DNA from 4 places in the Pseudomonas sp. B33.4 genome. Region 1 is predicted to be linked to each of the others. Evidence: riboswitches for the same ligand, from Rfam matches in the RefSeq annotation. Region 1 holds a riboswitch; each other region holds the start of a gene.
The links. Region 1 has a riboswitch for cobalamin ahead of cobW (cobalamin biosynthesis protein CobW). Riboswitches for the same ligand answer to the same signal wherever they lie in the genome.
Positions count from the first base shown of each region.

Region 2: linked by a shared signal. The riboswitch ahead of U6037_RS16450 (TonB-dependent receptor) and the one ahead of cobW (cobalamin biosynthesis protein CobW) in region 1 are both predicted to bind cobalamin.
Region 3: linked by a shared signal. The riboswitch ahead of cobO (cob(I)yrinic acid a,c-diamide adenosyltransferase) and the one ahead of cobW (cobalamin biosynthesis protein CobW) in region 1 are both predicted to bind cobalamin.
Region 4: linked by a shared signal. The riboswitch ahead of U6037_RS11885 (ABC transporter substrate-binding protein) and the one ahead of cobW (cobalamin biosynthesis protein CobW) in region 1 are both predicted to bind cobalamin.

Region 1 covers NZ_CP140706.1:2,883,564-2,891,089, reverse strand. The annotation lists gene cobN (cobaltochelatase subunit CobN) at 1-936, opposite strand, end outside; gene cobW (cobalamin biosynthesis protein CobW) at 940-2,013, opposite strand; cobalamin riboswitch at 2,112-2,324, opposite strand; cobalamin riboswitch at 3,214-3,436, shown strand; gene U6037_RS12710 (CbtB domain-containing protein) at 3,560-3,757, shown strand; gene U6037_RS12705 (CbtA family protein) at 3,769-4,470, shown strand; gene U6037_RS12700 (cobalamin biosynthesis protein) at 4,467-4,880, shown strand; gene cobM (precorrin-4 C(11)-methyltransferase) at 4,962-5,708, shown strand; gene nfuA (Fe-S biogenesis protein NfuA) at 5,858-6,442, opposite strand; gene U6037_RS12685 (acyltransferase) at 6,500-7,522, opposite strand.
Region 2 covers NZ_CP140706.1:3,753,482-3,761,007, forward strand. The annotation lists gene U6037_RS16445 (autotransporter outer membrane beta-barrel domain-containing protein) at 1-1,386, opposite strand, end outside; cobalamin riboswitch at 1,551-1,757, shown strand; gene U6037_RS16450 (TonB-dependent receptor) at 1,849-3,786, shown strand; gene U6037_RS16455 ((2Fe-2S) ferredoxin domain-containing protein) at 3,786-4,145, shown strand; gene U6037_RS16460 (ABC transporter substrate-binding protein) at 4,142-5,062, shown strand; gene U6037_RS16465 (PLD nuclease N-terminal domain-containing protein) at 5,113-5,316, shown strand; gene U6037_RS16470 (hemerythrin domain-containing protein) at 5,523-5,999, shown strand; gene U6037_RS16475 (AAA family ATPase) at 6,140-6,691, shown strand; gene U6037_RS16480 (PLP-dependent aminotransferase family protein) at 6,710-7,526, shown strand, end outside.
Region 3 covers NZ_CP140706.1:1,852,038-1,859,563, forward strand. The annotation lists gene U6037_RS08275 (AI-2E family transporter) at 1-399, shown strand, start outside; gene hda (DnaA regulatory inactivator Hda) at 606-1,310, shown strand; gene U6037_RS08285 (C40 family peptidase) at 1,525-2,142, shown strand; gene U6037_RS08290 (C40 family peptidase) at 2,360-2,896, shown strand; gene U6037_RS08295 (sorbosone dehydrogenase family protein) at 3,032-4,345, opposite strand; gene U6037_RS08300 (hypothetical protein) at 4,412-4,996, opposite strand; cobalamin riboswitch at 5,160-5,391, shown strand; gene cobO (cob(I)yrinic acid a,c-diamide adenosyltransferase) at 5,471-6,082, shown strand; gene U6037_RS08310 (cobyrinate a,c-diamide synthase) at 6,079-7,479, shown strand; gene bluB (5,6-dimethylbenzimidazole synthase) at 7,476-7,526, shown strand, end outside.
Region 4 covers NZ_CP140706.1:2,675,100-2,682,625, reverse strand. The annotation lists gene psrA (iron-containing alcohol dehydrogenase PsrA) at 1-914, shown strand, start outside; gene U6037_RS11905 (MFS transporter) at 1,043-2,338, shown strand; gene U6037_RS11900 (LysR substrate-binding domain-containing protein) at 2,349-3,218, shown strand; gene phnX (phosphonoacetaldehyde hydrolase) at 3,295-4,122, shown strand; gene U6037_RS11890 (Ppx/GppA family phosphatase) at 4,448-5,383, shown strand; cobalamin riboswitch at 5,426-5,620, shown strand; gene U6037_RS11885 (ABC transporter substrate-binding protein) at 5,764-6,777, shown strand; gene U6037_RS11880 (iron ABC transporter permease) at 6,786-7,526, shown strand, end outside.

The DNA.
Region 1 (7,526 bases):
CAGATCGCGCGGGCCGAGGCCCTGCTCGCTGGCGCGCCAGCCGGGCTCGTTATCCTGCGCGCAGATTGCCTGAATCACTGGAATATCGCGGCGAAACGGCCGCAAGTGTGGTGCTTCGGGGCTGGACTGGGCGAAACCGGTGGTGTTCAGAATCACCCCTGCCTCGACTTCATCCAGCCAATCCTCGACCACCGTCAGGCAGCCGGGCTCTTTCAAACTGGCCACCGCAATCGGCAGCGGATTAAGCCCCGCTGCCTGCAAGCGCTGGCAGAACACATCGATAAACGCAGTGTTCGCCGCTTGCAAATGCGAGCGGTAAAACAGCACCGCCGCGACCGGTTGATCGGGCAGCCATTCGGCTTGCCAGTCACTCAGTGCGGCGGAGTTTTTTTGTGGATGGTAAATCGCCGTACGCGGCAGGGTTTGCGGCTCTTGCCAAGCGTAATCGCGGGCGAGCCAGCGGTTGGCCAGGCAGCGGAAGAAATCCAGTGCATTGCCCATACCGCCCTGACGGAGGAACTGCCAGAGTCGGTCACGTTCCTCGGCGTTGACGGTGCTCAAGTCGCTGAGCTCCGGATCGGGCCGGTCATCGCCCGGCACCAGAATCACCTGCACGCCGCGCTCGGCCAACTCGACCAGACGCTCGACGCCGTAGCGCCAATAAGCAATGCCGCCGTGCAGCGAAATCAGAATCACCTTGGCGTGGCGCAGCACTTCATCGACGTACAAGTCGACCGAAGCGTGGTTCTGCACCTGCATCGGGTTAGCCAGACGCAGGCTCGGATAATCCTCGGGCAATTGCTGCGCGGCTTCGGCGAGCAGCGCCAGGCTGGAGTCGCCGCTGCACAGGATCACCAGTTCGGCGGGGGTTTGTCCAAGGTCGGCAATGTTGTCATCCGAGACGAATCCGCCGGGCTGGGTCCTGAGCAGGTGCATGGCTTAAACGCTGAGCGCAGCGCGCAGTTGCGCTTCGAGTTGCGCCGCATCGAGTTCCTGACCGATCAACACCAGACGCGTCACGCGCGCTTCATCGGCGCTCCACTGACGGTCGAAGTGTTTGTCAAAACGCGTGCCCACGCCCTGGATCAACAGGCGCATTGGCTTGTTCGGAATCGCCGCAAAGCCCTTCACACGCAGGATGCCGTGCTTGACCACCAGTTGCGTCAGCGCGTCGAGCAGCAGGCTTTCGTCGGCTTGCGGCAGTTCGATCGAGATTGAATCGAAAGCGTCGTGATCGTGGTCATCGTGGTCGTCATCGCCTTCACCGTGGTGGTGATCGTGATGGCTGTGGCGGCTGTCGATGTGTTCTTCGGAACTGGCGCCGAGGCCGATCAACACGTCGAGCGGCACACGGCCGTTGCTGGCTTCGATGATTTTTACCGCTGGCGGCAGTTCTTCGGCGACTTCAGCGCGCACGCGAGCGAGGTCTTCCGGGCTGGTCTGGTCGGCCTTGTTGAGGATGACGAGGTCGGCGCTGGCCAGTTGGTCAGCGAACAATTCGTGCAGTGGCGATTCGTGGTCGAGGTTCGGGTCGAGTTTGCGCTGGGCATCGACCTGATCCGGGAACGCGGCGAAGGTGCCAGCGGCCACGGCCGGGCTGTCGACCACGGTGATCACCGCGTCAACGGTGCAGGCGCTGCGGATTTCCGGCCACTGGAAGGCTTGCACCAGTGGTTTTGGCAGGGCCAGGCCCGAGGTTTCGATGAGGATGTGGTCGAGGTCGCCGCGACGGGCAACCAGTTCGCGCATCACCGGAAAGAACTCTTCCTGAACGGTGCAGCACAGGCAGCCGTTGGCCAGTTCGTAAACGCGGCCGGTGGCTTCTTCTTCGGTGCAGCCGATGGTGCATTGCTTGAGGATTTCACCGTCGATGCCCAACTCGCCGAACTCGTTGACGATCACCGCAATGCGCCGGCCCTGAGCGTTATCGAGCATGTGCCGCAGCAGTGTGGTTTTGCCCGAGCCAAGGAAGCCAGTGACGATGGTGACGGGGAGTTTGGCCAGTGTTTTCATCGGTATGCCCTTTGGCAAGCGGCGGGCATACGGGACGAGAACCGGCCACGCGCGTGCGCGCCGGAAGCGTTCGCCACCGGATCACCCCGCCCGGTTGTAGTGAGAATCTGTGACGAGGCAGGTCTCCTGGCTGACGGTGTTCAGGCGCGGGGCCTGGCATTCGCTGCGCCTTCCCGCTGGCTCATGGGTTGAGCTGGCAGTGGCGTGGCAGTGAATTTCACCGTTCACAGTTGCGGGGGCAGCCGCGGCATTGACCGCGTTCCCTTCTTAGCTTCGGCAGCGGCCGAAGAACCTCGAAAGCGCAAGGCTACGCATGGCTTGCTTATGGGTCAATGTTTGGGTTTTTTTGGATTGGGGGCATATCCGTTGCTGCGGGTGCTGCCGCTGGCGGTTTCGCTCTTACATCGAGTCACCTTTTCCAAACGCCGAAAAGGTAACCCAAAAGGCTTTGCCCCGGCGTACGGCACTTCGCTGAGGCTCAGTGTTCCCTCGCTACGGTGTCCATCCGGGGACATCGCCTACGGTTTGCTTCGCTGCACCTCCTCTCGATGTATGCGGCTACGCCGCACGGCGCTGCGCGCCTGATCCCCGGATGAACACCTACGCTCGGCCTGCCGAAGGGGCAAAAAAGCCAGATCAAAAGCCAGATCAAGAGCCCCTCACCCTAGCCCTCTCCCGGAGGGAGAGGGGACTGACCGAGGTGATTGCGAGAGATACGCCGACGTGCGATACCGCGTTGAACTCAGATTCTGAAAGGCCCACAAATCGGCTCCCTCTCCCTCGGGAGAGGGCTGGGGTGAGGGGCAGCAACAACGCAAATCAAAAGCCGAACACCCGCGCTCCTCACCACTCAATAGGCCGAGTGTCAGCTCGCCTGCTCTTGATCTTGATCCACGGGCGACGTCGGAAGGCTGAGTGGAGGGATTGATCCGGGCGTGGGAGCGCAGCGACCGTTTGGCGCAGCCAAACACAGCGAGAGGAGGTGCAGCGAAGCAAACCGTAGGCGCTGCGCCCGGATCAATCCCGGAGCGAAGGAACCCCGAGCCCCAGCGAGCGGGCCGCACGCAGGAGCAAGCCTTTTTGGTTACTTTTTCGGCGTCTGGAAAAAGTGACCCGCCGTAAGGGCGGAACCCTAATCAGCAACACCCGCAGCAACGGATCCACCCCAAAAAATTGACCAAAACCCCACCCCCATGCTCTCCTACACACCTTGTTACGGGTGCCCTTCACAGGGTGAAACGGGAAACCGGTGAATCATGTGCTTTACTCAGAGCCATGTCAGTCCGGTGCTGCCCCCGCAACGGTAAGCGAGCGAAGCGTCAAAACCACTGTGCCTGTACGGCATGGGAAGGTGACGCTTGCAGGTCGGCCTGACGCCAACCCCTCGTGAGCCCGGAGACCGGCCCGCAACACACAGCCCGCACCTTGTGCGTCGCTGAACATAACAAACCCGCGGTGGGCGGGCGCTGTTCGAACCTCTGCGAGCCCGACCCGCAGGGGTTTTCATGCGCTCGATTCACCCACTGACACTCCAGAGGGAAGCGCCATGTCGATCATCAGCAGCACCGGCAGCAACACGGACAAAATCGCCAGCACCACCACCCTGAGCCAACGCCTGACCGCCGCGATCTTCGCCTCGATCCTCGGCGCCAGCCTGGTCTACTTCGCTGGTTTCTCGCACATCGAAGCGGTACACAACGCCGCCCACGATACCCGCCACAGCGCCGCGTTCCCGTGCCACTGAGACCTGCCGACATGATCAAGCGTATAGCGCAAACCGCAGGTTTCACCGGTCTGCTGGCCGCCCTGCTCCTCACTCTGCTGCAAAGCTTCTGGGTATCGCCGCTGATTCTTCAGGCCGAAACCTACGAGAAAGCCGAACCGGTTGCGGTTCATGAACATACCGAAGGTGCCATGGCCGGCCACACCCACGACGCCGAAGCCTGGGAGCCGGAAGACGGCTGGCAGCGCGTGGTCTCGACCACTGGCGGCAATCTGGTGGTTGCGGTGGGTTTCGCTCTGATGCTCGCGGGCCTGTACACCCTGCGCGCCCCGACCAAAACCTCGCAAGGCCTGCTCTGGGGTCTGGCCGGTTACGCAACATTCGTGCTGGCGCCCACTCTGGGCCTGCCGCCTGAACTGCCGGGTACTGCCGCCGCCGATCTGGCCTCGCGACAGATGTGGTGGATCGGTACAGCCGCCTCGACCGCAGTCGGCCTGTCGTTGATCGCGTTCAGCCGTCATTGGCTGATGAAAGTCCTCGGCGTGGCCATTCTCGCCGTGCCGCACGTGATCGGCGCACCGCAGCCGGAAGTGCATTCGATGCTTGCCCCGGAAGCATTGGAAGCTCAGTTCAAAATCGCTTCGCAGCTGACCAACGTAGTGTTCTGGCTGGCCCTGGGCCTGATCAGCGCCTGGTTGTTCCGCCGCAAAAGCGATGGCCAATACCACGCATGACCGATGACCGCGCAGCGCCGACCTTCGTGGTCGGTCTGGGCTGCCAGCGCGGCTGCCCGGCCAGCACGTTGCGCGCGTTACTTGATCAGGCGTTACAAGCGCATCGCATTGAGCTGCAAATGGTCAAGGCCTTGGCCAGCATCGACCTGAAGCGCGATGAGCCCGGGTTACAGGAACTCGCCGCACAACTGGCGCTGCCGCTGCTATATTTCAGCAGCGAAGAATTGGCCAGTTATCAGGAACGACTCAGCCACCGTTCCGAGATCGCCTACGAACGCACCGGTTGCTATGGCGTCGCCGAAAGTGCCGCGCTGGCCCTTGCCGAACAGCTGATTCAGGCACCGGCAAAACTGCTGATTTCCCGACAAAAATACGCTCAGGCCACCTTCGCATTGGCCGGTGCTGCATAAATTCCCGATAATCCCCGCCACCGATCATGAGCAATCTTCATCTGAAGCGATTGCCGCCCCCCTTTTTCACAGGATTCAACCATGACCGTCTACTTCATCGGCGCCGGCCCCGGCGACCCGGAATTGATCACTGTCAAAGGCCAGCGGCTGATCCGCAGTTGCCCGGTGATCATTTATGCAGGCTCGCTGGTACCGGCGGCGGTGCTGGACGGTCACCAGGCGCAAACCGTGGTCAACAGCGCTGAATTGCATCTGGAACAGATCATCGAATTGATCAAAACCGCGCATGCCAACGGCGAAGATGTGGCGCGGGTACATTCCGGTGATCCGAGCCTGTATGGCGCGATTGGTGAACAGATTCGCTATCTGCGCGAGCTGAATATTCCGTTCGAGATCATTCCCGGTGTGACGGCTACGGCAGCGTGTGCGGCTTTGCTTGGCGCGGAACTGACCCTCCCGGACGTCTCGCAAAGTGTGATTCTGACGCGGTATGCCGATAAAACCGCGATGCCGGCAGGCGAAGAACTCGGCAGTCTGGCGCAGCATGGTGCGACGATGGCGATTCATCTGGGGGTCAACCATCTGCAGAAGATTCTGGCGGAGCTGCTGCCGCATTACGGCGCGGACTGTCCGATTGCGGTGATTCACCGGGCGACGTGGCCGGATCAGGATTGGGTAGTGGGGACGCTGGCGGATATTGCCGGGAAGGTTGAGGCCAAAGGGTTTCGGCGCACGGCGTTGATATTGGTGGGTCGGGTGTTGGGCAGTGAGGTGTTCAGCGAGTCATCGTTGTATCGCGCCGGGCATGCCCATCTTTATCGACCTTGAAGGCCCTTTCGCGAGCAAGCTCGCTCCCACATTTGGAATGCGATCAAATGTGGGAGCGAGCCTGCTCGCGAAGGCGTCGGTACATTTCACCCATAAAAAAACGGCGCTCACGGGGCGCCGTTTTTTCATGTCCGCAGTGAACACCTTACTTAGTAGTAGGCGTTTTCTTTCTGCGTGTGGTCGGTCACGTCGCGAACGCCCTTCAGTTCAGGGATGCGCTCGAGCAAAGTGCGCTCGATGCCTTCCTTCAAGGTCACGTCCGCCTGGCCGCAGCCCTGGCAACCGCCACCGAACTGCAAAACGGCGATGCCGTCTTCAACTACATCGATCAGGCTGACCTGACCGCCGTGGCTAGCCAGCCCCGGGTTGATTTCGGTTTGCAGGTAGTAGTTGATGCGCTCGTTGACCGGGCTGTCGGCATTGACCATCGGTACTTTGGCGTTTGGCGCCTTGATGGTCAGTTGGCCGCCCATGCGGTCGGTGGCGTAGTCAACAACGGCGTCGTCGAGAAACGCTTCGCTGAAGTGATCGATATAGGCGGTGAAGCTTTTCAGCCCCAGCGCGGTATCTTCTGGTTTCTCTTCGCCCGGCTTGCAGTAGGCAATGCAGGTTTCGGCGTACTGGGTGCCAGGCTGGGTGATGAAGACGCGGATGCCGATGCCCGGGGTGTTCTGCTTGGAGAGCAGATCAGCCAGGTAATCGTGGGCGGCGTCGGTAATGGTAATAGCGGTCATGGAAACTCCTCGCAGGCTTGGGCGCAGTTTACGCCAATCGTTGCGCCGGACAAAGTCCTAGTATTTTTGTCGGGAAAGATTCTCGTCAGGCTCGTCATCAATATGAGCCTTGAGCCAGCGATAGCTGCGTTTTTCCACCCATTCGTAGCTCAACCAGGAGCCAACGCCGATCGCCAGCGCGCACACGACAAACATCAGATACGGGTTGACAACGTAGCGCCGCGCGATAAATCCACCCACCGACAGCACCAGAACGTGCATCAAGTACACCGAATACGAGCAATCGCCGAGCAGTTTGAGCACACGGCTGCGCTCGACATAACGCTCAAGCGAGATACACGCCATCACCAGCACCGCACTCGGCACGCCCCAGTTGAGCAGCCTCGGCGCCGGTGCCAGGTGATAAATCGCCAGTAACGCCGCGCCGATGGCGGTCAGCGGCAGCCACAAACCGGGGCCGATCCAGCCCCGGCGATAGAGCATGCCAATGCCGATCCCCAGCAGAAACTCATAGACGATGTCCGACCGATAAAATGCGCTGACCCAGCCAAACCCGGTCCAGGCCTGACACACGGCAAACAGCAGCGCGGCAACCACCAACAGGCGCACCTGCAAGCGAAACAGCAGCGCCCAGGCAAACAGCACGTAGAAGAGTATTTCGTAATTCAGCGTCCAGCCGACATTCAATGTCGGATAGATGCCATAGCCGCCGGGATTTTCAGTCGGAATGAACAGCAGCGACAGCAGCAAATGGCTCCAGTCCACCGTTTGATCCGGCAGCAACGGCTGGGCGAACACCACCAGCAGCGCCATCAACAGCGTGTACAGCCAGTACGCCGGGACGATGCGAAACAGGCGGTACAGCAGAAAGCGCGCGGGCAGCAGCGGTTTGTTTTCGGTCGAGAGGAAAATCACCAGACCGCTGATGACAAAGAAAATATCGACGCCCACCGCGCCTTTGTCGATGAACAGTTGGCCAATCGGCCCGCGCGCCTTGAAGTCGAAGAAAATCTGCATGAAGTGGTGGCAGACCACCGCCCACGCGGCAAGCGCACGCAGGGCTTGCACTGAAATCAACATCGGC
Region 2 (7,526 bases), 870 kb from region 1:
ACCGGTCGGCGACTGCGTCGAGGCATAGATGCCATTGGCGTTGCTGTGCAGGGTTTCGATGCGATTGCCACGATAGTTGATCTGAACATTGCCCCCGGTCGAATCGACCCGAATGCCGCCTGCGCCAAAACCGCTGGCGAACAGGTCGCCCGCATAATCGATCAGCACATTGTTGTTTTCCGCGCTGACGATGATCGCGTAAGCCCGCGTGGTGTTGAGTCCGCCAAGCACATTGATGTTGCCGCTGCCCGTGATCGTGACATCGCCGGTGCCGCGCTTGATTACGTAAATGGCTCGGGAGCCGGCAGCATTGGCGGTGCTGCCAACATTCAGCGCGGCATTGTTGTCGATGCTGATCGAGCCGGTGGCGCCGACGTTGTCGTTGGCATAAATGCCGTGCGCTGCGCCGCCGGTTGTGGTGATCGCGCCTTCGTTGACGATAGCGATGCTGCCAACGGTGGAGAACGCGCGAATACCGAATCCGTTGAGACCGTTGGTGTTGATCGTGCCGCTGTTATTCAGGCGGGTATTACCGGCGCCACCTTCGGTGAAAACGCCGAATGCGTTCATGCCGATCCCTTGCACGTTCGCGGCATTGACCACAGTGGTATTGCCATTGACCGCGCGCGTATGCACGCCGGCGTGGTTGCCAATGCCCGCCGTGGGCAACGTTTCATCACCGATCGGTGGGCCCGCCGACAGTGCATCGTCGTTGTTGACCAGAATGCTGACGCCGCTGCCGACATTGACGTTGTTGTCGCCGCTGCCGCTGGCTTTGCTCCAGATACCGTTGCCGCCGAGCAAGGTGATCTGGCCGCTGCCCTGATGGTTCAGAATGATCGTGCCGCCGCCGCTGGCATTGATGTCGATGCCGTCGTGCTCATTGCCGACCACGGTGTTGAGGATGTTCAGCGTGGTGCCGGCGCTGACCGTGAACGTCGACAGGCCTGCGCCGGCATTACTGAGCGCCAGCGCATCCAGCCCGCTGCCGCCGAGGTTGACGGTATTGGTGCCGCCATCGACGCTCAGGTTCGCGTTGCCGGTGGTGCCAATGACATTGGCGAACACCGCGTTGGCAGCCGTCGGGGGCGTGCTGTTGACCGTCGTACCGCTGAGCGTCAGCGTTGTGTTGGCGTTGTTGCCTCGACTGTTCAGCGAGGATCCGGCCGTGGTGGTGATGGTGGTACCTGTCTGAGTGCTGATCGACGCATCGACTCCGGCCGTTGGCAAGCAGGTTTGCGAGACGTTATAGGCGCCTTCGGCCAAAGGCCCGCACGCCGCTTGCGCGTCGCTCAGCGTCAACGCATTGGCCATCGCGACCAGCAAGGCGTTGCGAATGAAGTGCGGGGCGAACCCGCCGGGAACATGGTCGCTGGCAGCGTGCATGAAAACCTCCTTGTTCGACTGCTCCTCGAGCAACTCGCGCCTGTCGACACCACGGATATCGCGTTGTGGTTACCGTCATAGACCTTAGTAGTTATTTCGAAAGTTGGTAATTCGCGGATCGAGAGTCGGTACCGGCAAGTTGACGAACGGTCTGTCGAATGTTCAGATGCCGCCCAGTTTCAGGTGTCCCATGCCGCCGCGCATGGGGTGAAACGGGAAACCGGTACGTTCTTTTCGAACAAGTCCGGTGCTGCCCCCGCAACGGTATGCGCGTGATGCTTTCGATAGACCACTGTGGCCGCACGGCCATGGGAAGGTGAAAGCCTCTATACGCGCGAGCCCGGAGACCGGCCTGAAATTTCGTTTGGCAAAATCCTGCGGTGGGCGGGCATGGGCCGGTATTGGCTGTGCGCGATGCCTTCTCCTGCATGCTCTTCTGCGAAGATCCTTTTCGAGAAGACAATGATTCGACCTTTCAACACTTCTGCTCCAACCCTGTTCCTTGGCTGCCTGTTCAGCCCGTTGCTGCTGGCCGATGACGCGCCACTGGAGCTCAATCAACAAATCGTTTCTGCGCCGTCGGTGGAGTCCACCACCGTCGCTGATATGGCGAAGTTCGGCAGCAAAGTCGAGATTGTGACCCGCGAGCAGATCGAGCGCGCCGGCCCCAGCGCCGATGTCAGTCGCGTCATGCAGATGTTCATTCCCGGCCTGTACGTAGCACCGAAAAACGGCCCGTTCGACTACGGCACCTATTCGCTGCTGGGCGGGCGCAACGACGACACGCTGATCCTGCTCGACGGCGTACGCCTGAACAATCGCCTGTACGGCGGCCTCTATCTGGACACTCTGCCGGCCAACGCCGTCGAGCGCATCGAAGTGCTCAAGGGTGGCCAGAGTCTGTTGTTCGGCACTCAGGCCGTTTCCGGCGTGATCAACATCGTCACCCGCAGCCCGCAATCGCGCAAAGCCTCCGGTGAGGTCAACCTGGGCGTCGACAGCTTCGGCGGCACCACTGCAGATGCGCGGGTCGAGAATATCTTCACTAACGGCTTCGGCGATCTGGGTTTGCTGGCGTACGTCAGCCACAACGTTTCCGACGGCTATCAGCCGTATCGCAACCGCGACATGAAAAACGATTCAGGGAAGAACCGCGCCTACGAAGTCACCACCTTCGGTGGCAAGGCGATCCAGTCGTTCGGCGACGATGCCCGGCTTGAACTGTTCTACCAATACGCCGACGCCAACCTCGATTTCGCCCGCCCGGTCGACAACCACAAAACCACCAACGATCGCGTGCAGCAGATCGCCACGGCGACTTTCGAGCAGACCGTCAACGAGCGTCTGAGCTACTTCGTCAAAGGCCATATCAACGACTGGGACACGCGCTACACCCGCGTCAACAACGTCGTCGGCGGCGGCACCAAAGTCATCAACCACGATGACTATTGGGGCTTCACCGACTGGGGCGTGCAGGCCGAAGGCAAGGCTGAATTGCCCGGCGGTCATGTGCTGGTATTCGGCAGCGACAACCAGTGGTTCAAGGGCCAGGACGATGTGCTGATCATCGACAACGACAAGGCAGAAGCCCACGCGTTCTACACGCAGTTGCGCCCGCAGATCGACGCCCTGCCCGACTGGCACCCGAGCATCGGCGTGCGTCACGAAGCCATGAGCGGTGGCGACAGTGCCACGGTCGGCATGCTCACTTCGCTGTATGACCTCAACGACAACTGGTCGGTGCGCGGTCAGTACGGCAGCGCCTACAAACTGCCGAACGCCGAGCAGCTGTTCGTCAACGAGCCGGGCGACGAGATCGGCAACCGCAACCTGAAACCGGAAAAGAGCCGCAACGCTGAATTGGGTGTCGACTACAAAGGCTTTTTGCTCAACCGCGAATTCAGCGCCAGCGTGACCCTGTTCAAACGCAAGATCGACGACCTGATCACCCTCGATGACATTCAGTGGGTCAACGGCGAAGGCACGATCCAGATGCGCGGTTTCGAGGCCGACGCCAAGCTGGCGCTCAACGAGCGGTGGAGCCTGCAAGCGGACATGACGCGCAACCTCACCGAGTCGCGCACCGGCGTGACTATCAACGATATTCCGAGCTTTTTCGCCCGTTCGCGGGTCGGCTATGAATCGGAAAACCGTCTGTGGGGTGCCGGCGGTGCGATCCGCTACATTCGCGACATCACAAGCTCGAAGCAGGTCGAATACGGCAACTATTGCGTGGTCGACGCCGACGCTTATCGCTATCTCGACAACGCCCACCAGCACCGCGTAAGTCTGCTGGTGGAAAACCTCTTCGACCGTGATTACGTCACCAGCCGCTCAAGCAACGTCGACAACCTTGGTCGGCCGTTCACTTCCGAAGTGCGCTACACGTACCGCTTCTGATGAGTGAGATCACAACCATCGACGGCGTCGACAGCCACCCGGACTGGTCAAATGTGCCCGAGCACGCGCGTCATGTGTTCCTCTGCACCGGCCCGCGCTGCACCCAGCGTGGCGCCTTGCAGTTATGGAAAACCTTGCGCCGGCATTTACTGACGCACGATCGCATCGAGACACCGGGCGGCGTCTTGCTGACGCGCACGCACTGCCAGTTTCCGTGCAATCAGGGGCCGATTGTGACGGTGTATCCGGAGCGCTGCTGGTATGGCGTGCACAGCCATGAAGATGCGCAGCGACTGGTCGAGGGGCATCTGCTGGGCGGCGAGGTGGTCGCCGATTTGCTGATCAAGGCGCGGGCATGAGCCGGTTGTGCGTGCTGTTGAGTGCCCTGCTCTGCGCGGCGCCTGCGTTCGCCGACCATTTGCGCAATTGCGGCGAGGACTGGCGCGCCGCTGCGCCTTCGCGCATCGTCGCGCTCAATCAGCATGCGGCGGATCTCGTGCTGGCACTGGGTGCGGGGCCAGCGCTGGTCGGCGTGGCGTATCTGGATGACACCGATGCCGGTCAGCGGCCTTCCGAGTATTTCGGCGTGCCGGTGATCGCGCGGCAGTACCCGGCCAGCGAAGTGCTTTACGCTGCGAGGCCGGATCTGGTGATCGGCGGGTTTGCCACGGCATTCGGTGACGGTGTGACTTCACGCTCAGGGCTTGCCCGTAATGGCGTGGGTTCGTATCTGTTGGAGTCGGCCTGCAACGGGCATTCGCTGGATTACTTCGCGCATGTGCGTAGCGACTTGCTGACGCTGGGCAAGCTGCTGCACAAGCAGCCGCAAGCGCGGCAATTGAGGGAGGCAATGGACGCCGATCTCGCCAGCGCCCGAGCCTTGGCCGGTGCGGGTGAACCGCTGTCAGTATTCTATCTCGACAGCGAGGTCAAAGGCCTCGACAGCGAAGGCCGGCGTGGTTTTGTCACCCCACTGCTGGCCGCCGCCGGGGCACGCAATGTGTTCGCCGACATCAACCTCTATCGAGTCACCGTCAACACCGAAACCCTGCTGGCCAGCGACCCGGACGTGATTCTGCTGGCCGACGCTGAATGGTCCCCAGCGCGCCGCAAACGCTATCTGTTGACCCACGACCCGGTGCTCTCACAACTGCGCGCGGTACGCGAGAACCGCATCATCGAGATCCCTTTCACCCACCTGCTGCCGACCTTCAACAGCGGCCGCGTCGCTTTGGAACTGGCCCGCCAGCTCAACGCCTTGAAGAAAAATAAATGAACCCACCGCCCCCCAAGCGACCTAACGAACAGACCATCAGGAGGTAGCCAATGCAAATCGAAACCGTGTGGATCGTACTGGCGGCAGTTCTTCTGCTAATCGAACTCTGGGCCATCAATCGGGTGCGCAAGAGCGAGGGGAAAGCGAGCAATAAAGGCGTGTGGATTGTGCTGATCGTGTTTGTGCCATTGTTCGGCTTGATTGCCTGGGCGCTGGCGGGGCCCAAGCATGTCAGCCAGCATTCGGCGTCGTAACGTGACGAAGCCGTGATCTGCAATGCCTGCAACGCCCTCTTCATGCAGGCTGCACGAAGGCTTTTTGCCTGTGACGTCGCAAGCCCTTGATCCAGAGCGTTTGAGCATCCGCCATGGACTGGCACGGCAAATGCGGCTGATTCAGGGCATTCACAGCTCCGTGGAACAGCGGCCTGTGTTCACTCCGTGACAGCAGAGGAAACGCCATGAACGCCATCGACCTTCTCAAAGCCGATCATGCAAAAGTCAAAGACATCCTTAGCCAACTCAGTGATTCAACCGACCGCGCGCTGAAAAAACGTGTCGAGCTGTTGGGCAAACTGGAAATGGAAATCTCCATCCATACCCGCCTCGAAGAGGAAATTCTCTATCCGGCGTTCAAGGCCGCCGGCAGCAAGGAACAGGACGTCATGTACTTCGAAGCCAAGGAAGAACACCGCACCGTGGACTCACTGGTGCTGCCCGATCTGAAACTCACCGACCCGGGAACCCCAGAGTTTTCCGGTCGGGTGAAAGTGGTCAAGGAACTGCTGGAGCACCATATCGAAGAGGAAGAAACGGAAATGTTTCCCCAAGCGAAAAAGCTTCTGGGCAAGGAAAAACTCGAAGAGTTGGGCGCGCAGATGGAAGCCATGAAGGCCAGCTGCAAGAAGGAAATGGCTGCCGGCAACATGGCTGCTTAGCCCGTTGCAGATTTACGAGCCCGGCTTTGGTCGGGCTTTTTTCTGTTTGCCACTCGGCCCCCACAGCCCAGAGCGTTTTTTCAGAATTCCGGAGACGCTTGATTTAGACTTGCCGACTTTTTGCAGCAAGGGATTTGCACGTGCAACGCATCGTCATTCTGGGCAACTCGGGCAGCGGAAAATCCACCCTCGCCCGCGAAATCGGCCGGCGTCTGAACCTGCCAGTGGTTCACCTCGACCCGCTGTTCTGGGAGGCGGGCTGGGTTGAGCCGGACAATGAAGCGTTCCGCGAACGGGTTCGCCAAGCCGTGGCGGGCGATACCTGGATCTGTGAAGGCAATTATTCGCGCCGAACCTTCGATCTGCGATTGCCCCGCGCCGACCTGGTTATCTGGCTGGATACGCCGCGGCTGACCTGCATGAAACGGGTCATGCTGCGCAGCGCACTGAATCGCCCACGCGCTGATCTGCCGGTTGGCTGCACCGAGCGGCTGGACCGCGCGTTTTTGCAGTTCCTGAAATACGTGTGGAATTTTGACCGGGTCAATCGCCCCGGTATCGAGGCGATGCGTGTTACCGTCGGGCCGCAGATTCCAGTCATTCACTTGCGCAGTAGGCAGCAGATTTCGGAATTTCTGGCTGAACTGCCCGATGTCGCCAAAACCTCAATGGACCCGACGCTGACGCGCTGACATTCAAGGAGAGCAGCATTGACGGGACGCAAGGACGCTTCATTCGCCTATCAGGCGGTCTACCACTACCTCCTAGGCCTGATCGAGGCGGCCAGTGGCACGACTGAGCAGAAACTGCCATCCCTGCGACAACTGGCCTTGCGCCTCGGCGTTTCGGTGTCGACGACCAAATACGCCTACGCACTGCTCGAGGACGAAGGCAGAATCCACGCCAAACCCAGGTTCGGCTATTTCACCCGTTCGATGCCGGCAGCGCCTGTGACAGCCAGCTCCGGCAATCTTCTAGACCACGTCTTCGCCAGCGCCCGTCAGCCCGGCATGCTGGCGTTGAGCAGCGATGCGCCGGCGATGTTGCTGTCGCTGCAGGGGCCGTTGTTGCTGATCGAGCGTGAGCTGACTCGCCAATACCCGCCCTCGAATGCACCGCTCTATCAGCCACTCGGCGAGCCGGAATTACGCGCCGCCCTGGCTGAACGCTACACCCGTTCCGCGCACAGCCACTGGCACGCCGAGCAGGTGTATATCGGCGCGGACCTGCGCAGCGTATTGGAGTTGTCGCTCAGTGCCTTGAATCTCGGTGGCACTGTGGCGCTGGTGGAGTCGCCCTGCTCGTGGGCGATTCTGCGCCAGTTGCAGGCGGCCAATATCCGCGTCATCGAAATGCCCCTCGGCGATGATGGCCGCTTCAACCTGCCCGCGCTGAACGAACTGCTCACGCGCGAACCGGTGCGCCTCGCGGTGCTGTCCTCCACGGTGAATATTCCCCAAGGCCAGTTGATGCCAGCACAGGATAAACAGCAGATCTGTCACTGGCTGGCCGAGCGCGATGTCTGGC
Region 3 (7,526 bases), 1.0 Mb from region 1:
ATCGTCGGGCTGGAGCTGGGGCTGTTGATCGGCCTGATTGCTGGTCTGGCGGCGATCGTGCCTTACATGGGCTTCGTGATCGGTATTGGCGCGGCGCTGATTGCCGGGTTGTTCCAGTTCGGCGGTGATCTGTATCCGATGTTCGGAATTGTTGCGGTGTTCATGATCGGTCAGGCGCTGGAGGGCATGGTGCTGACACCATTGCTGGTGGGCGATCGTATCGGTCTGCATCCGGTGGCCGTGATCTTTGCGATTCTGGCCGGCGGCGAACTGTTCGGTTTCACCGGCGTGTTGCTGGCGTTGCCGGTGGCGGCAGTGATCATGGTGCTGGTGCGCCATGTGCACGACTTGTACAAGGATTCCGACATCTATAGTGGTGTGGACGATCCGCAGTTGTAATGGTGCGGGCCAACCCGGCGAATCGCCGGGTTGGCCCGTGTCCTGCAGGTGCTGGCGCCAAAGAATCTGTCATAAAACCAGTGTGTTAACGCAAACCTTTGATTTTGCTTGGAGTCTGTCGCATTGTGCGCTCAGCTTCACGGGTATAAACTTCGCAAACTTTACACAGAGGCCACTAACGGTTCCTTGAGAACTGTTCAGTCAGCATGAAACCGATTCAGCTGCCCCTAGGTGTGCGTCTGCGTGACGACGCCACCTTCATCAACTACTACCCAGGCGCCAATGCCGCTGCACTCGGCTATGTCGAGCGTCTATGCGAAGCCGACGCCGGCTGGACAGAAAGCCTGATCTACCTGTGGGGCAAGCACGGCGTAGGGCGTACGCATCTGTTGCAGGCGGCGTGTCTGCGATTCGAGCAGATGGGCGAGCCGGCGGTGTACTTGCCGTTGGCCGAGTTGATGGATCGCGGCGTCGAAATCCTCGATAACCTCGAACAGTACGAACTGGTTTGCCTGGACGACTTGCAGGTGATTGCCGGCAAGGCTGACTGGGAAGAGGCGATGTTTCATCTGTTCAATCGTCTGCGTGACAGCGGTCGGCGTTTGCTGATTGCCGCCTCCACTTCTCCGCGTGAATTGCCGGTCAAACTGGCTGACTTGAAATCCCGCCTGACGCTGGCGCTGATTTTCCAGATGCGTCCGCTCTCCGATGAAGACAAATTGCGCGCCCTGCAATTGCGTGCATCGCGCCGCGGTCTGCACCTGACCGATGAAGTCGGGCATTTTATTCTGACTCGCGGCACCCGCAGCATGAGTGCGCTGTTTGACTTGCTTGAACAGCTCGATCAGGCCTCTTTGCAGGCTCAGCGCAAGCTGACCATTCCCTTCCTGAAAGAAACGCTAGGCTGGTAACGGCGCGGCTTTCAGCGTGTTTCGGCATATTTCAGGCGCCAGAAAATCCGCTTTCCTGCACAATGTGCAGGCCGCGTATCGGTTCAAATGGGCTTAAGCGCTTAGATGTAAACGAGAAACCGAGAAGTCACAAAAAGATCGATTGAATTTGCAAATGAGGCTGATAGCGGGCATAGTCTCGGCTTCTTTACAACTATCAGCCACGGTCGTGCCCATGCTAAAGCGCTTCGCACCCCTCGTGCCTCTCGCACTCGTCACCCTGTTGTACGGTTGCGCTGCTCATTCTCCAGTTCAAGAGCAGCCTCAACAGGTTAAAAATTCTGCCACGGCCCAGTCTTCCGTTATTTATCAGGAAGAGCTGGACACCGAAAAAGAACTCAACGAATTCAACGGCAAGAAGCCTTATCAGCTTCCTGTTCTGGCCGACAGCATCCTTGAGCGCGGCATGTCCCTGATCGGTACCCGTTACCGTTTCGGCGGTACCTCTGAAGCCGGTTTCGATTGCAGCGGTTTCATCGGCTATCTGTTCCGCGAAGAAGCCGGCATGAACCTGCCACGCTCGACTCGCGAAATGATCAACGTCGATGCACCGCTGGTCTCGCGCAGCAACCTTGAGCCGGGCGATCTGCTGTTCTTCGCCACCAATGGTCGTCGCGGTCGTGTCAGTCACGCCGGGATCTACCTCGGTGACAACCAGTTCATCCACTCCAGCAGTCGTCGCAGCGGCGGTGTTCGCATCGACAGCCTGGGTGACAGCTACTGGAGCAAGACCTTCATCGAAGCGAAACGCGCTCTGGCCAACGCTCCGACTGTAGTCACCGCTCGCAAGTAATCCCCGTTGTCGCTGCGTTCGCGGCGACAATCAGGCTCCCGGCAACGGAGTAGACCTAGACTTTACAAGGTGAAGTTAAAGTCTTACTTGAAGTTTGCCGCGTAGCCGCTAGAATCCTGAATCTATATTGATGGCAAACCGCCTGCGTGCTCCGCAGGCGGTTTTGTTTTCTGTCCATCGGCAGAAAAAGCCGCAGCCAGATCAGGATGTTCTGCTTATGACGATGTCGGCCCGCCTCACTTTGCTCTTCTTCGCAGCGCTGCTCAGCGCCTGCGCCAGTCGCACACCGCCGCCTGCGCCAGTGGTTCGCGCGCCGGTCGTGTTTGGCCCCTCGCAATCTTTCTCGCCCGCCGCTGAAGATGTGCTGTTTCGCGCACTTGGTCTGGTTGGCACGCCTTATCGTTGGGGCGGCAACACGCCGGACTCGGGTTTTGATTGCAGTGGGCTGATCGGTTTTGTCTACCGCGACGCGGCGGGGATTTCGCTGCCGCGTTCGACGCGTGAGCTGATCGTCATGCAGGCGCCGAACGTCGGCAAGGAAGGCTTGCAGACCGGCGACCTGATCTTCTTCGCCACCAATGGCGGTTCGCAGGTCAGTCACGCGGGGATTTACGTTGGCGAAGGGCGCTTCGTGCATGCGCCGGCCACAGGTGGCACGGTGAAGCTGGACAGCCTGTCAAAGGCGTATTGGCAGAAGGCATATCTGAGCGCCAAGCGCGTATTACAGCCGGAGCATCTGGCGCATAACCCTTAATTCAAGCCACACACAATCCAATAATGTAGGAGTGAGCCTGCTCGCGATAACGGTCATTCAGTTAACGATGATGTCGACTGATATGGCGCTATCGCGAGCAGGCTCACTCCTACAGTTGTTTGTGCATGGCGAAAATTATTTGCTGGCTGAGACTCGCCACACCTTATTGCCGACATCATCCGCCACCAGCAAGCCACCCTGCTGATCGATCACCACGCCCACCGGCCGGCCCAATGCATTCTCGTCCTTATCGAGGAAGCCGGTCAGCACATCCACCGGTGTGCCGCTCGGCTTGCCGCCGGTAAACGGCACGAAAATCACTTTGTAGCCACTGTGCGGTTTGCGGTTCCATGAGCCGTGTTGGCCGATGAATGCGCCTTCCTTGAACTGCGCCGGCAAGGTGTTGCCCTCGGCAAAACTCAGGCCCAACGAGGCAGTGTGCGGCCCGATCGCGTAATCCGGGGCGATGGCTTTGGCCACCAGGTCCGGGTTTTGCGGGGAAACACGGACATCGACATGCTGACCGTAGTAACTGAACGGCCAGCCATAGAATCCGCCGTCCTTCACTGAAGTGATGTAGTCCGGCACCAGATCACTGCCGATTTCGTCACGCTCGTTGACGGCTGTCCACAGCGCCCCGCTGGTGGGCTCCCAGGCCAGGCCATTGGGGTTGCGGATGCCCGAGGCGAAGATGCGGTGATTACCGGTCGCCCGATCGACTTCCCAGATCGCTGCGCGGCCTTCTTCCTTATCCAGACCATTTTCGCCGACGTTGCTGTTCGAGCCGACCGTGACGTACAGCTTGCTGCCGTCCTTGCTGGCGATGACGTTTTTGGTCCAGTGATGATTCAGCGTGCCGCCGGGCAGATCGACCACCTTGATCGGCTGCGACTTGATCTCGGTCGCGCCGGGTTCGTAGTTGAAGCGCAGCAGGCGATCGGTATCGGCGACGTACAGGTCGTTGCCGACCAGGGTCATGCCGAATGGCGAGTTGAGGTTTTGCAGGAACACAGTGCGGGTTTCGGCGACGCCATCGTGATCGGCGTCACGCAGCAGGGTGATGCGGTTCGGACTCGGCACGCCAGCGCCGGCCTTGCCCATGACCTTCTTCATTACCCAGCCACGAATGCCGCTGCTGTCATCCGGCTTGGGTGGGGCATTGGTTTCCGCCACCAGCACATCGCCGTTGGGCAGCACATAGAGCCAGCGCGGGTGATCGAGGCCTTCGGCGAACGCTGCGACCTGAGTGCCGGCCGCTGCGGTCGGTTTGCCACCCTCGGGCCAGCCGACTGCCGGGGCGATGTTCACCGTCGGAATCAGGGTCTTGTTTGGTTCGGGCAGCTTGGGTGACGGGCCGGTGCCGTCGGAGACTTGCAGGCTGGAGGATTCACCGCAGGCGGCGAGCCCTCCGGCGAAGGCGATGACAAAAACGAGCTGGGGCTTGCGCATTGCTGATCTTCCCTATGAATGCATTCCTAATCATAGAGGAGGGCGCAAGCCCGATGGTTCAACTGCTCAGCCGCGGGCTTCCTTGAACAGCACGGCGATGCCCGGGTGATAGTTGCCAGCTTCGCTGCGCAATTTGCGGTAGGCATAGGGGAAATACCAGGCGACAGCGCAGGTGTGCTCTTTTTGCAAATCGTCGACCATGTCCTGCAGCTCTTCGGGGCTGGCGCTGTGCTGGGCTTTTTGTGGCGCGACAAACAGGCAGCCAAGCTTGAGATCGCTGGCATAGCTGATTCGCTTGGCGTCGTTGGTGATGTCCAGCAGGGCTTGGGTCAGATTCAAGTTGGTAACCTTCGGCCAGCGCTGAGTGGCCTGGATAAAGGCGCGGTCTTCGGCGCCGGCCAGAAACAGATCGGCGTGGGCGTTGCGCTCGCCTTCTTCGTTCTGTTTGCGCGTGGCAGTGTCGTTCAAAGTGACCAGCTCGGCCATCCAGGCTGCGGCCGAGAGCAATCCGAGATTGGCTTTCTCGTCATGCCAGTAAGGCGTGTCGCTGTCGCCGCGCACGGCGTTGTAACGGTCGATACAGTCAAACCAGCGTTCAAGCACCGGGCGCAGGAATTCCAGGCGCGGGTTGCTGATGATCATGCCTTGCATCGTCATCATCCTTTATTGTTGTGGTGGGCTTTTCAAGAAAAGCATGGCTCTTTGATATCATTTGTATCAGTGTGGCACAAGATTGGCGTCAGATAATTGATCGGCGGCAGTTATTCGCCCGATGGCCGCCTCTTTAATTGACGCTCCACCCCCAACCCTCTAACCTTCGCGGCTTGTTTCAGGTGCTCTGTGACCTGCGTCGACAGAGTGAAACAGGGAAGCCGGTGAGGGTTGTCTTCACGCGAAGAACCACCACGATCCCGGCGCTGCCCCCGCAACGGTAAATGAGTAAAAGCTGCGCCTTGAGCCACTGCCTCGACAGAAGCGGGAAGGCGCGCAGTCAGGCGAAACGCCGCTCATGAGCCCGGAGACCGGCCTGATCCATCCAGCGGCATCACGGTGGGCGATGCCAGGCTTTTTGCCGTCTATTCTTGTGCCTGCCCGCCGTTATCCAGCCCCAACGGAGAGCTCCCCATGACTGATTCCCCCGAGCGCGACGAACGCCATCTGGCGCGTATGCAGCGCAAAAAAGCCGTGATCGACGAACGCATCGCCAACTCGCCCGACGAGTGCGGTCTGGTGCTGGTGCTGACCGGCAACGGCAAAGGTAAAAGCAGCTCGGCCTTCGGCATGCTCGCCCGCGCCATGGGCCACGGCATGCAATGCGGTGTTGTGCAGTTCATCAAGGGCCGCAACAGCACCGGCGAAGAGTTGTTTTTCCGCCGTTTCCCCGAGCAGGTACGTTTCCACGTGATGGGCGAAGGTTTCACTTGGGAAACCCAGGATCGTCAGCGCGACATCGCCGCCGCCGAAGCCGCGTGGGCAGTCTCGCGCGAACTGCTGCGTGATCCGTCGATCGGTCTGGTGGTGCTCGATGAATTGAACATCGCCCTCAAGCACGGTTATCTCGATCTCGATCAGGTACTCAGCGATTTGCAGGCGCGTCCGCCGATGCAGCACGTGATTGTCACCGGTCGCGCGGCCAAGCCGGAAATGATCGAAATGGGCGACACGGTTACCGAAATGGGCATGCTCAAACACGCCTTCCAGGCTGGTATCAAAGCGCAGAAAGGCGTCGAACTTTGAATCAACCACGTCACTGCCCGGCGGTACTTATCGCCGCGCCGGCCTCCGGTCAGGGCAAGACCACCGTCACCGCTGCACTCGCCCGTTTGCATCGCAATCAGGGGCGCAAGGTGCGCGTGTTCAAATGCGGCCCGGACTTTCTCGACCCGATGATCCTCGAGCGCGCCAGCGGTGCGCCGGTGTATCAACTGGACATGTGGATGGTCGGCGAGCAGGAAAGTCGTCGGCTGTTGTGGGAAGCCGCTGCCGAGGCGGATCTGATTCTGATCGAAGGCGTGATGGGCCTGTTTGACGGTACGCCGTCCAGCGCCGATCTGGCGCGGCATTTTGGTGTACCGGTGCTCGGTGTGATCGACGGCACGGCGATGGCGCAGACCTTTGGTGCGTTGGCGCTGGGCTTGGCAAAGTATCAGCCAGACTTGCCGTTTGCCGGCGTATTGGCCAATCGTGTCGGCACCTTGCGCCATGCGCAGTTGCTCGAAGGCAGCCTCACGGAAGGGCTGCGCTGGTACGGCGCGTTGTCGCGAGAGACTGGTATCGAACTGCCGAGCCGCCATCTCGGCCTGGTGCAGGCCAGCGAATTGAATGACCTCGATGTGCGTCTCGACGCCGCTGCCAACGCGCTGGCCAGTAGTTGCGAGGTAGCGCTGCCACCAGCGGTTGAGTTCGCCGCGCCTGACGTCAGCGCTGTCGAGCCGCTGCTGAAGGATGTGCGCATTGCCGTTGCCCGTGATGAGGCGTTTGCCTTCACTTATGGCGCGAGTCTGGATCTGCTGCGTGCGATGGGCGCTGAGTTGAGTTTCTTCTCGCCGATCCGTGATTCGCAATTACCTGAAGCGGACAGCGTGTATCTGCCCGGTGGTTATCCGGAGTTGCATCACGTCGCGTTGGCGCAGAACACCGCGATGCTGGAGGCGATTCGTGCGCATCATGCGGCGGGCAAACCTCTGCTCGCTGAATGTGGCGGGATGCTTTATTTGCTCGACTCGCTGACCGATGTTGAAGGTACGCGTGCTGAACTGGTCGGGTTGCTCAAGGGCGATGCGGTGATGCAAAAGCGTCTGGCGGCACTGGCGCTGCAAGCTGTGGATCTGCCGGAAGGTTCGCTGCGTGGGCACACTTATCATCATTCGCTGACCACCACCGAGCTGACGCCGATTGCTCGAGGGCTGAGCCCGAATGGTGGACGTGGGGCCGAGGCGGTTTATCGGGAAGGGCGGATGACGGCTTCTTATGTGCACTTCTATTTTCCGTCGAATCCTGCGGCTGTCGCTGCATTGTTTGCGCCTGGCCTCCAGGCCGCCATCGCTGGCAAGCCAGCTCCCACAGTGGACGGTGAGCTTCCTGAAGAAATGCAATCCCCTGTGGGAGCTGGCTTGCCAGCGATGGGGCCATGACCGACAACGCATTCTCCGAAGCCGAGCGCGAAGCGGTTTACAGAGCC
Region 4 (7,526 bases), 210 kb from region 1:
AAGACGTTCAGCCCAACCCGGATGTCGCCCACCTGCGCAGCACTTACGAGCACTTCTGGCAGCACGCCGGCGACTGTGACGTGGTCCTCGCCGTGGGCGGCGGCAGCGCCATCGATACCGCCAAGGCGTTGATCGTCGGCACCGAATCCGGCCGTTTCGATGAACTGTTGAGCCTGCTGTCCAGCGGCAAACCGTTCACCCCGGCCCGTTGCAAACAACTGATCGCCGCACCAACCACCGCCGGCACCGGCAGCGAAGTCACCCCGTGGGCGACGATCTGGGACAGCGCCAGCCAGAAGAAATATTCGCTGCACCTAGACTGCACCTGGCCACGGGTGGCGATCATTGACCCGCAACTGATGCTCACCGTACCGGCCGGCGTGACCGTTTCCACCGGTCTCGATGCGCTGTCCCATGCGTTGGAAGCGATCTGGAACGTCAACGCCAACCCGGTCTCCGACACTTTCGCCATTTCTGCGATTGAAGACATTCTCGAATGCCTGCCGCATCTGCAGAAAGACCTGTCGAGCCAAGAGTTGCGCACGCGCATGGCACTAGCCGCACTCAAGGCCGGGCTGGCGTTTTCCAACACCAAAACCGCGCTGGCACACTCGATTTCTTATGAGATGACCTTGCGCCATGGCTTGCCTCACGGCATCGCCTGCTCCTTCACCCTGCCGTTGGTGCTCGGCCTCGCCTGGGGTCATGACGCAACCCGTGACCGCATCCTGCAACGGGTATTCGGCGATGATCTGCTCAGCGCACAACAGCAGTTGCGCGAGTTCCTGCACAGCCTTGGGGTGAAGACCGAATTTGCCGATTACGGCGTCTCGGCCAAGGACGCCGAAGACATCATCCACCTCGCGATGCAGGGCGCACGCGGCAAGAATTTCATCGGTTCGCAAGCTGCCTGACGCCCGCCACCGCCCGATCAACCAAGCACCGCCTACGGCTCATAGCCGTGGTGATTTCCTGCCGCACCGAAAAAGAGTGCACCCGCCGACGACAACCGACGGGAACCGACAACAATAAGGAAAAGATCATGAATCGTGCCGAAACAATGCCTGGTCTCGCCGTACGTTCTGCCTCGTTCCGGGTCGCGCAGTGGCGCATGCTGCTGGCGGCGATGTTCTGTTACCTGTTTTTCTACACCGGGCGGCAGACCTTCGGTTTTGCCATTCCGGGGATTCAGGCTGAATTTGGCTTGAGCAAGGAAACCCTCGGCTGGGCCTCTGCGGCGATGCTCTGGGCCTACGCCATTGGCCAGGCCATCAACGGCAACCTCGCCGATAAATTTGGTGGCCGGCGCATCATGACGCTGGGTGCGGTGTTGTCCTGCGGTGCCAACTGGGTGACCAGTTTTGCCAGCGGTTTCACCAGCCTGATTCTGCCGTGGGGCGTCAACGGTTACTTTCAGGCCTTGGGCTGGGCGCCGGGCGGTCGACTGATTGCCAATTGGTGGGCGGCCGGCGAGCGCGGCAAGGTCTATGGCTTCTACACCTTCGCCGCCGGTTGCGCGTCGATTCTGTCGTACGTCACCTCTATCGTCGTGCTCGAAGTGCTGCAACTGGAATGGCGCTGGATATTCCGTTTGCCGGTGCTGCTGATGCTCGCCGGCGGGATCATTTTCTATCTGGTTGCCCGCGAACGGCCGCAGGATCTAGGCTTCGAACCGGTAGGTGATACTGGCGTGGCCAACGCTGACGACAAACATCAGGAAGCCGCCCATGGCGAAGTCGAGACCTCGGCACAACGCTATAAAGCCGTGTTGAAGAATCCGCGCCTGCTGATCGCCGCGCTGTCACTGGGCTTTCAGAACGCGGCGCGCTACGGCTTGATCGTCTGGGTGCCGGTGCACTTTCTCGGCGCCGACTGGAAAAGCGGTGACGGCATGATCGATCCGAAGTGGATCACCGTCGCCCTCCCCGTCGGCATGGCGGTCGGCGCGTTGAGCAACGGCTGGGTGTCGGACAAGCTGTTCGGCTCCAAGCGCTATCTGGCAATCATGCTTTATATGTTCCTCGGCGCCGCGACCAGTCTGTGGATGTGGAGCCTGCCGCCGCACAGCGTGATCGGCCTGGTCGCGTTGTTCCTTTGCGGCTTCTTCGTCTACGGCCCGGCCTCGAGTTTCTGGGCGCTTTGTCCGGATCTGGTCGGTGCCAAACGCGCCGGCACCGCAACCGGGATCATGAACTTTTCGTCCTATCTGTTTGCCGGCCTCGCCGAGCCTTTGATCGGTCGTTTGCTTGACACCACGGCAAACACGTCTCTCATCTTCATAGTGGTCACCAGCGCCTGCCTGTGCAGCGCGGCCGTGGCATTGTTCATCCGACGCTGATGGGGCTTGCATGTACCAGTATCACAAGTGGTTGCGTTCGTTTCATGCGGTGGCGAAAACCGGCAGTTTCACCCTCGCGGCAGAGTACCTCAGCGTCGGTCAGCCGACCGTCAGCGAGCAGGTCAACGCGCTGGAGAAAACTTTCTCGGTCGAGCTGTTCCATCGGCGCGGGCGCTACATCGAGATGAGTTCCGCCGGGCACAAGCTCTACGCAATCACTCAAGGTTTGTTCGGCCAGGAGGACGAAGCGGTGCAACTGCTGCAGAGTTTCAAGCAACGCAAGAACGGCATGCTGCGGCTCGGCGCGGTGTCGCCGCCGATTGCGATGAACCTGACCTATGAGCTGATGCAGCGCCACCCGGATATCGAACTGGAAACTTCGTTTTCTTCGGAAAAGGACACCCTGGCGCGGTTGTTCAACTTTGATATCGACGTAGCGATCCTGGCCTTGTCGGAATTCGATGAGCGCTTCCACACGCGGCTGTATCACCGTTATCCAATCATCGCCGTGGTGCGCGATGATCATCCGTGGGCCAGTCAGGCGCAGGTTAACATCAGCGAAATCAGCCGCGAGAAATGGGTGATGCGCGAGCAAAGTGCGCGCACCCGGCAACTGGTGGAAGAAAGCTGCAAGCGCCTCGACATCGACCTCAACCGCGTCATGCAACTCAACAGTCGCGAAGCCATCGTGCACGCGATCGTCAAAGGCATCGGCATCGGTTTTGTCTCGGCGGTCGAGTACGCCGAAACCCCGGGCACCACGCCGATCACCTTTGTCGATCACCCGTTTTTCATCGAATACCACCTGTGCTGCCTCGGCATCCGCCGGAACCGACCGGTGATTGCCGAACTGTTTGATTCGAATCCACCGCTGACCTGATCAGCATTGACCCTTGAAACCGCCTACCTCATTGCCGAGGGACGGCCCACGCTTACCCGAAAACGGAGATTTGACCATGCAGTATAAAAACCCGACTCACCTGCAAGCCGCGATCCTTGACTGGGCCGGCACCGTTGTCGATTTCGGCTCGTTTGCGCCGACGCAGATTTTCGTCGAGGCCTTTGCCGAGTTTGGCGTCAAGGTATCGCTGGAAGAAGCGCGCGGGCCGATGGGCATGGGCAAGTGGGATCACATTCGCACGCTGTGCAACCTGCCGCAGATTGCTGAACGCTATCGTGCAGCGTTTGATCGCTTGCCGAGTGACGACGATGTCACGGCAATCTACGAGCGCTTCATGCCGTTGCAGATCGAGAAAATAGCCCTGCATTCGGCGTTGATCCCCGGCGCGCTCGAGGCGATTGCGGCGTTGCGCAACAAGGGTCTGAAAATCGGTTCGTGCTCCGGTTATCCGGCGGTGGTGATGGCCAAAGTTGTCGAACTGGCGCGGGAAAATGGCTACATCGCCGACCATGTCGTCGCCACCGATGAAGTCCCCAATGGCCGGCCGCATCCGGCGCAGGCGCTGGCTAACGTGATTGCTTTGGGCATCGATGACGTGGCGGCCTGCGTCAAGGTCGACGACACCTGGCCGGGGATTCTCGAAGGGCGCGCCGCCGGCATGTGGACAGTGGCGTTGACCTGCTCCGGCAACGCACTGGGCCTGACCTATGAGCAATACAAGGCGTTGCCGTTGGATCGACTGGCGGAAGAACGCGCGCGGATCGGCAAGATGTTCGCGCCTTCGCGTCCGCATTATCTGATCGACACCATCGCCGAGTTGCCCGAGGTAATCGAACACATCAATGCGCGTCTGGCCCGAGGCGAAACTCCTCAGTCCTGCTAACTCCCCACTACCCCTGTAGGAGCTGCCGAAGGCTGCGATCTTTTGATCCTGCTCTCAAAAACAAAGTCAAAAGATCGCAGCCTTCGGCAGCTCCTACAGGGATTTCGCTGAATTTTGGGCAAAAAAAAGCTGCCAAATTCGGCAGCAAAAACTTTAAGAACACGCGATGTATTGGCCTCAGCATAGACGCCGGATAATGACAGTGTCATGACAGCCACACATTCATTGAACCGCCGCTGCCCCGTCATCAGGATGTCATCAAGATCACGGCAGAATTCTCGCAAACCGTCTCGCGCCTCCCGACGGGTGCTTTGCAAGGATTCCCATGAAAGACGACGCCTCGCTGTTTGCCGCCATCGACCTGGGTTCGAATGCCTTTCGCCTGATGATCGGCCAGTCGGTGCGCAGTCGAAAGGGCCTGCAGATTCAGGAAGTGAAAACCCTGCGTGAACCGGTGCGTCTTGCCGAAGGCTTTGATGGCGGCGCGCTGGACGCCTTGGCGCTCGATCGCGGCTGGCAGGCGTTGGCGCGGTTCGGCAAGAAACTGCGCGGTTTCGAGGCCGGCCGCGTTCGCGCGGTGGCCACCAGCGCGGTGCGTGAAGCGGACAACGCGCAACTGTTTCTGGCCAGTGCCGAGCGGCATCTGGGCTTTCCCATCGACGTCATTTGCGGCCATGAAGAGGCGCGGCTGGTCTACGCCGGCGTGACCCATGCCTTGCCGAGCGCTGAAGACCTGCGCCTGGTGGTCGACATCGGCGGCGGTTCCACGGAATTGATCCTCGGCCAGGGCGCGCAACCATTGCTCACCGAAAGCATCGCCATCGGTAGCGGCACCTTGAGCACACGCTTTTTTCGCGGCGGCGACCTGTCCGCCGCTGCGCTGCAGGAAGCCGAACGCTTCGCCATCCTGCAGTTTGAAAAAGTTGCCCGGCGCTACCGCGCTCAGGGCTGGCAGCAAACCATCGGCTCTTCCGGCACCGCGCGCATGCTCGCCAAAGTGCTCAAGGCCAATCGCCTCAACGACTACGGTCAGGACGGCATCACCTACGGCGGGCTACTGCGCCTGTCGTTGCTTCTGCTGAAGGTGAACAACGTCCAGCAACTGAAACTGGCCGGGCTGCAACCTCATCGCCAGAGCATTCTGCCCGGTGGTCTGGTGTTGATGCTCGCGGCATTCAAAGTGTTCGGCATCGCGCAGATGCTGCCCTCCGAACCGGGCCTGCGCCTGGGCGTGTTGCACGGTTTGATGAGCCAGCACTAATCCTCGCCGCGACAGATTCGTCTCCCCTTAAACGGCGCGATCGACTAACATGCCGCCGCCGGTTCCCGAACGGGACTAATAGGGAATCCGAGGTGCTTGCTCAGCATTGATCGGAACTGCCCCCGCAACTGTAGGTGCCGAGCCTGCTCCACGACTGCCACTGGGTGAATCCCGGGAAGGCCGGAGCCAGGCGATGACGCATCAGTCAGGAGACCTGCCGGCACAGTGACTACTAACCGGCGGGGTGTCCGGGAAGGACATCGTGCCGTGCGCGTCTTCGTTGGCTGCCCGGCCTTGCGCTGTTTTCCTGACCGCGTTCGATGGTGTGTTTCCAGACCGTACTCTCCCGCTCCCCGTACGGTTCCCTCGGAGACTGCCCCATGCTGCTGCCCCGCATCGCCACCCTCATCACCGGCCTGACCCTTGGCGCCATGGCGCAGGCGGCACCGACTGTCTATCCGCTGACGGTGAAAAACTGCGGCAGCACCCTGACCTTCCAGCACGCCCCGACGCGCACCGTGACCATCGGCCAGGCCGGCACGGAAATGCTCTACGCCATGGGCCTGAGCGACGAAGTCGTCGGCACCTCGCTGTGGTTCAACAATGTGCTGGACAAGTACAAGGCACAGAACGACCTGATCGAGCGCCTGGCCGATAACGAACCGAGTTTCGAATCGGTGATCGGCAAGCGCCCGGAACTGGTGGCCGTGGAGCTGGAATGGATGGTCGGCCCGCAAGGCGCGGTCGGCACCCGCGAGCAGTTTCATGAGCTGAAGATTCCGACCTACCTGCTGCCTTCCGATTGCGAAGCCAAGGACAACCTCGTCGGCGCCGATGGCACGCGGCTGGCGCCGTTCCGCATCGACACGATTTACAAAAGCGTGAGCCAACTGGCGCAGATCTTCGATGTGCAGGAGCGCGGCCAGCAGCTCAACGACCAACTCAAGGCCAGCCTCGCCAAATCGATTGCCACCGCGCAAGGCAAACAGCTGAAGGACGCCAGTGCGCTGGTCTGGTTCTCCAGCGCGCAAATGGACATCGAGCCATTCGTGGCCGGGCACAAAGGCATTCCCGATTTCATGCTCAGCACCCTCGGCGTGCGCAACGTCGTGCAGTCCGATGAAGAATGGCCAACGGTCGGCTGGGAAACCATCGCCAAGGCCAACCCGACCTTCCTCGTCATCGCGCGCATGGATCGCCGACGCTTCCCCGCCGACGACTATGAAAAGAAACTCGCCTTCCTGCGCAGCGACCCGGTGACACGCAACATGGACGCAGTGAAACACAACCGCATCATCATTCTCGACGCCATGGCCATGCAGGCCAGCCTGCGCATGTTCGATGGCATCGAGCAACTGGCCACGGCCATCAACGGCTATGACCTGTCGCAATGAGTGCCAGTCTGATCCGTACGTTGCTGGCCCTGGCGACGCTGTTGATTGCAGTGGTTGCTGGCGTGGCCATTGGTGAAACCTCGATTGAACCGGGCGTGGTCGTGCAAGTGCTGGCGAACAAATTGTGGGGCGCCGGTTATGTGCTCGACCCTATCGATGAAGGCATCGTCTGGAACTACCGCCTGACCCGCGCACTGGTCGCGGCCGCGTGCGGTGCCGGTCTGGCGACGTGCGGGGTGATTTTGCAGTCGCTGCTGCGCAACCCGTTGGCCGATCCGTATCTGCTGGGGATTTCTGCCGGCGCTTCGACCGGGGCGGTGATGGTGGCGTTGCTCGGGGTTGGCGCCGGAATGATTTCGTTATCCGTCGGTGCCTTTGCCGGGGCAGTTACAGCGTTTGTGCTGGTGATTCTGTTGGCGCGGGTCAGCGGCTCGGCGAGCGGCACCGGGCAAATCATTCTCGCGGGGATCGCTGGCTCGCAGTTGTTCAACGCGCTCACGGCGTTTTTGATCACCCGCTCGGCCAGCTCCGAGCAGGCACGCGGGATCATGTTCTGGCTGCTGGGCAATCTCGGTGGCGTGCGCTGGCCATCGGTGTGGCTGGCGGTGCCGGTGGCCGTGTTGGGGTTGATTGTGTGTCTGTGGCATCGGCGGGCGCTGGATGCGTTTACCTTTGGCGCGGATTCGGCGGCATCTCTCGGCATTCCGGTGCGACGCGTGCAAATTCTGCTGATTGGCTGCGCGGCGCTG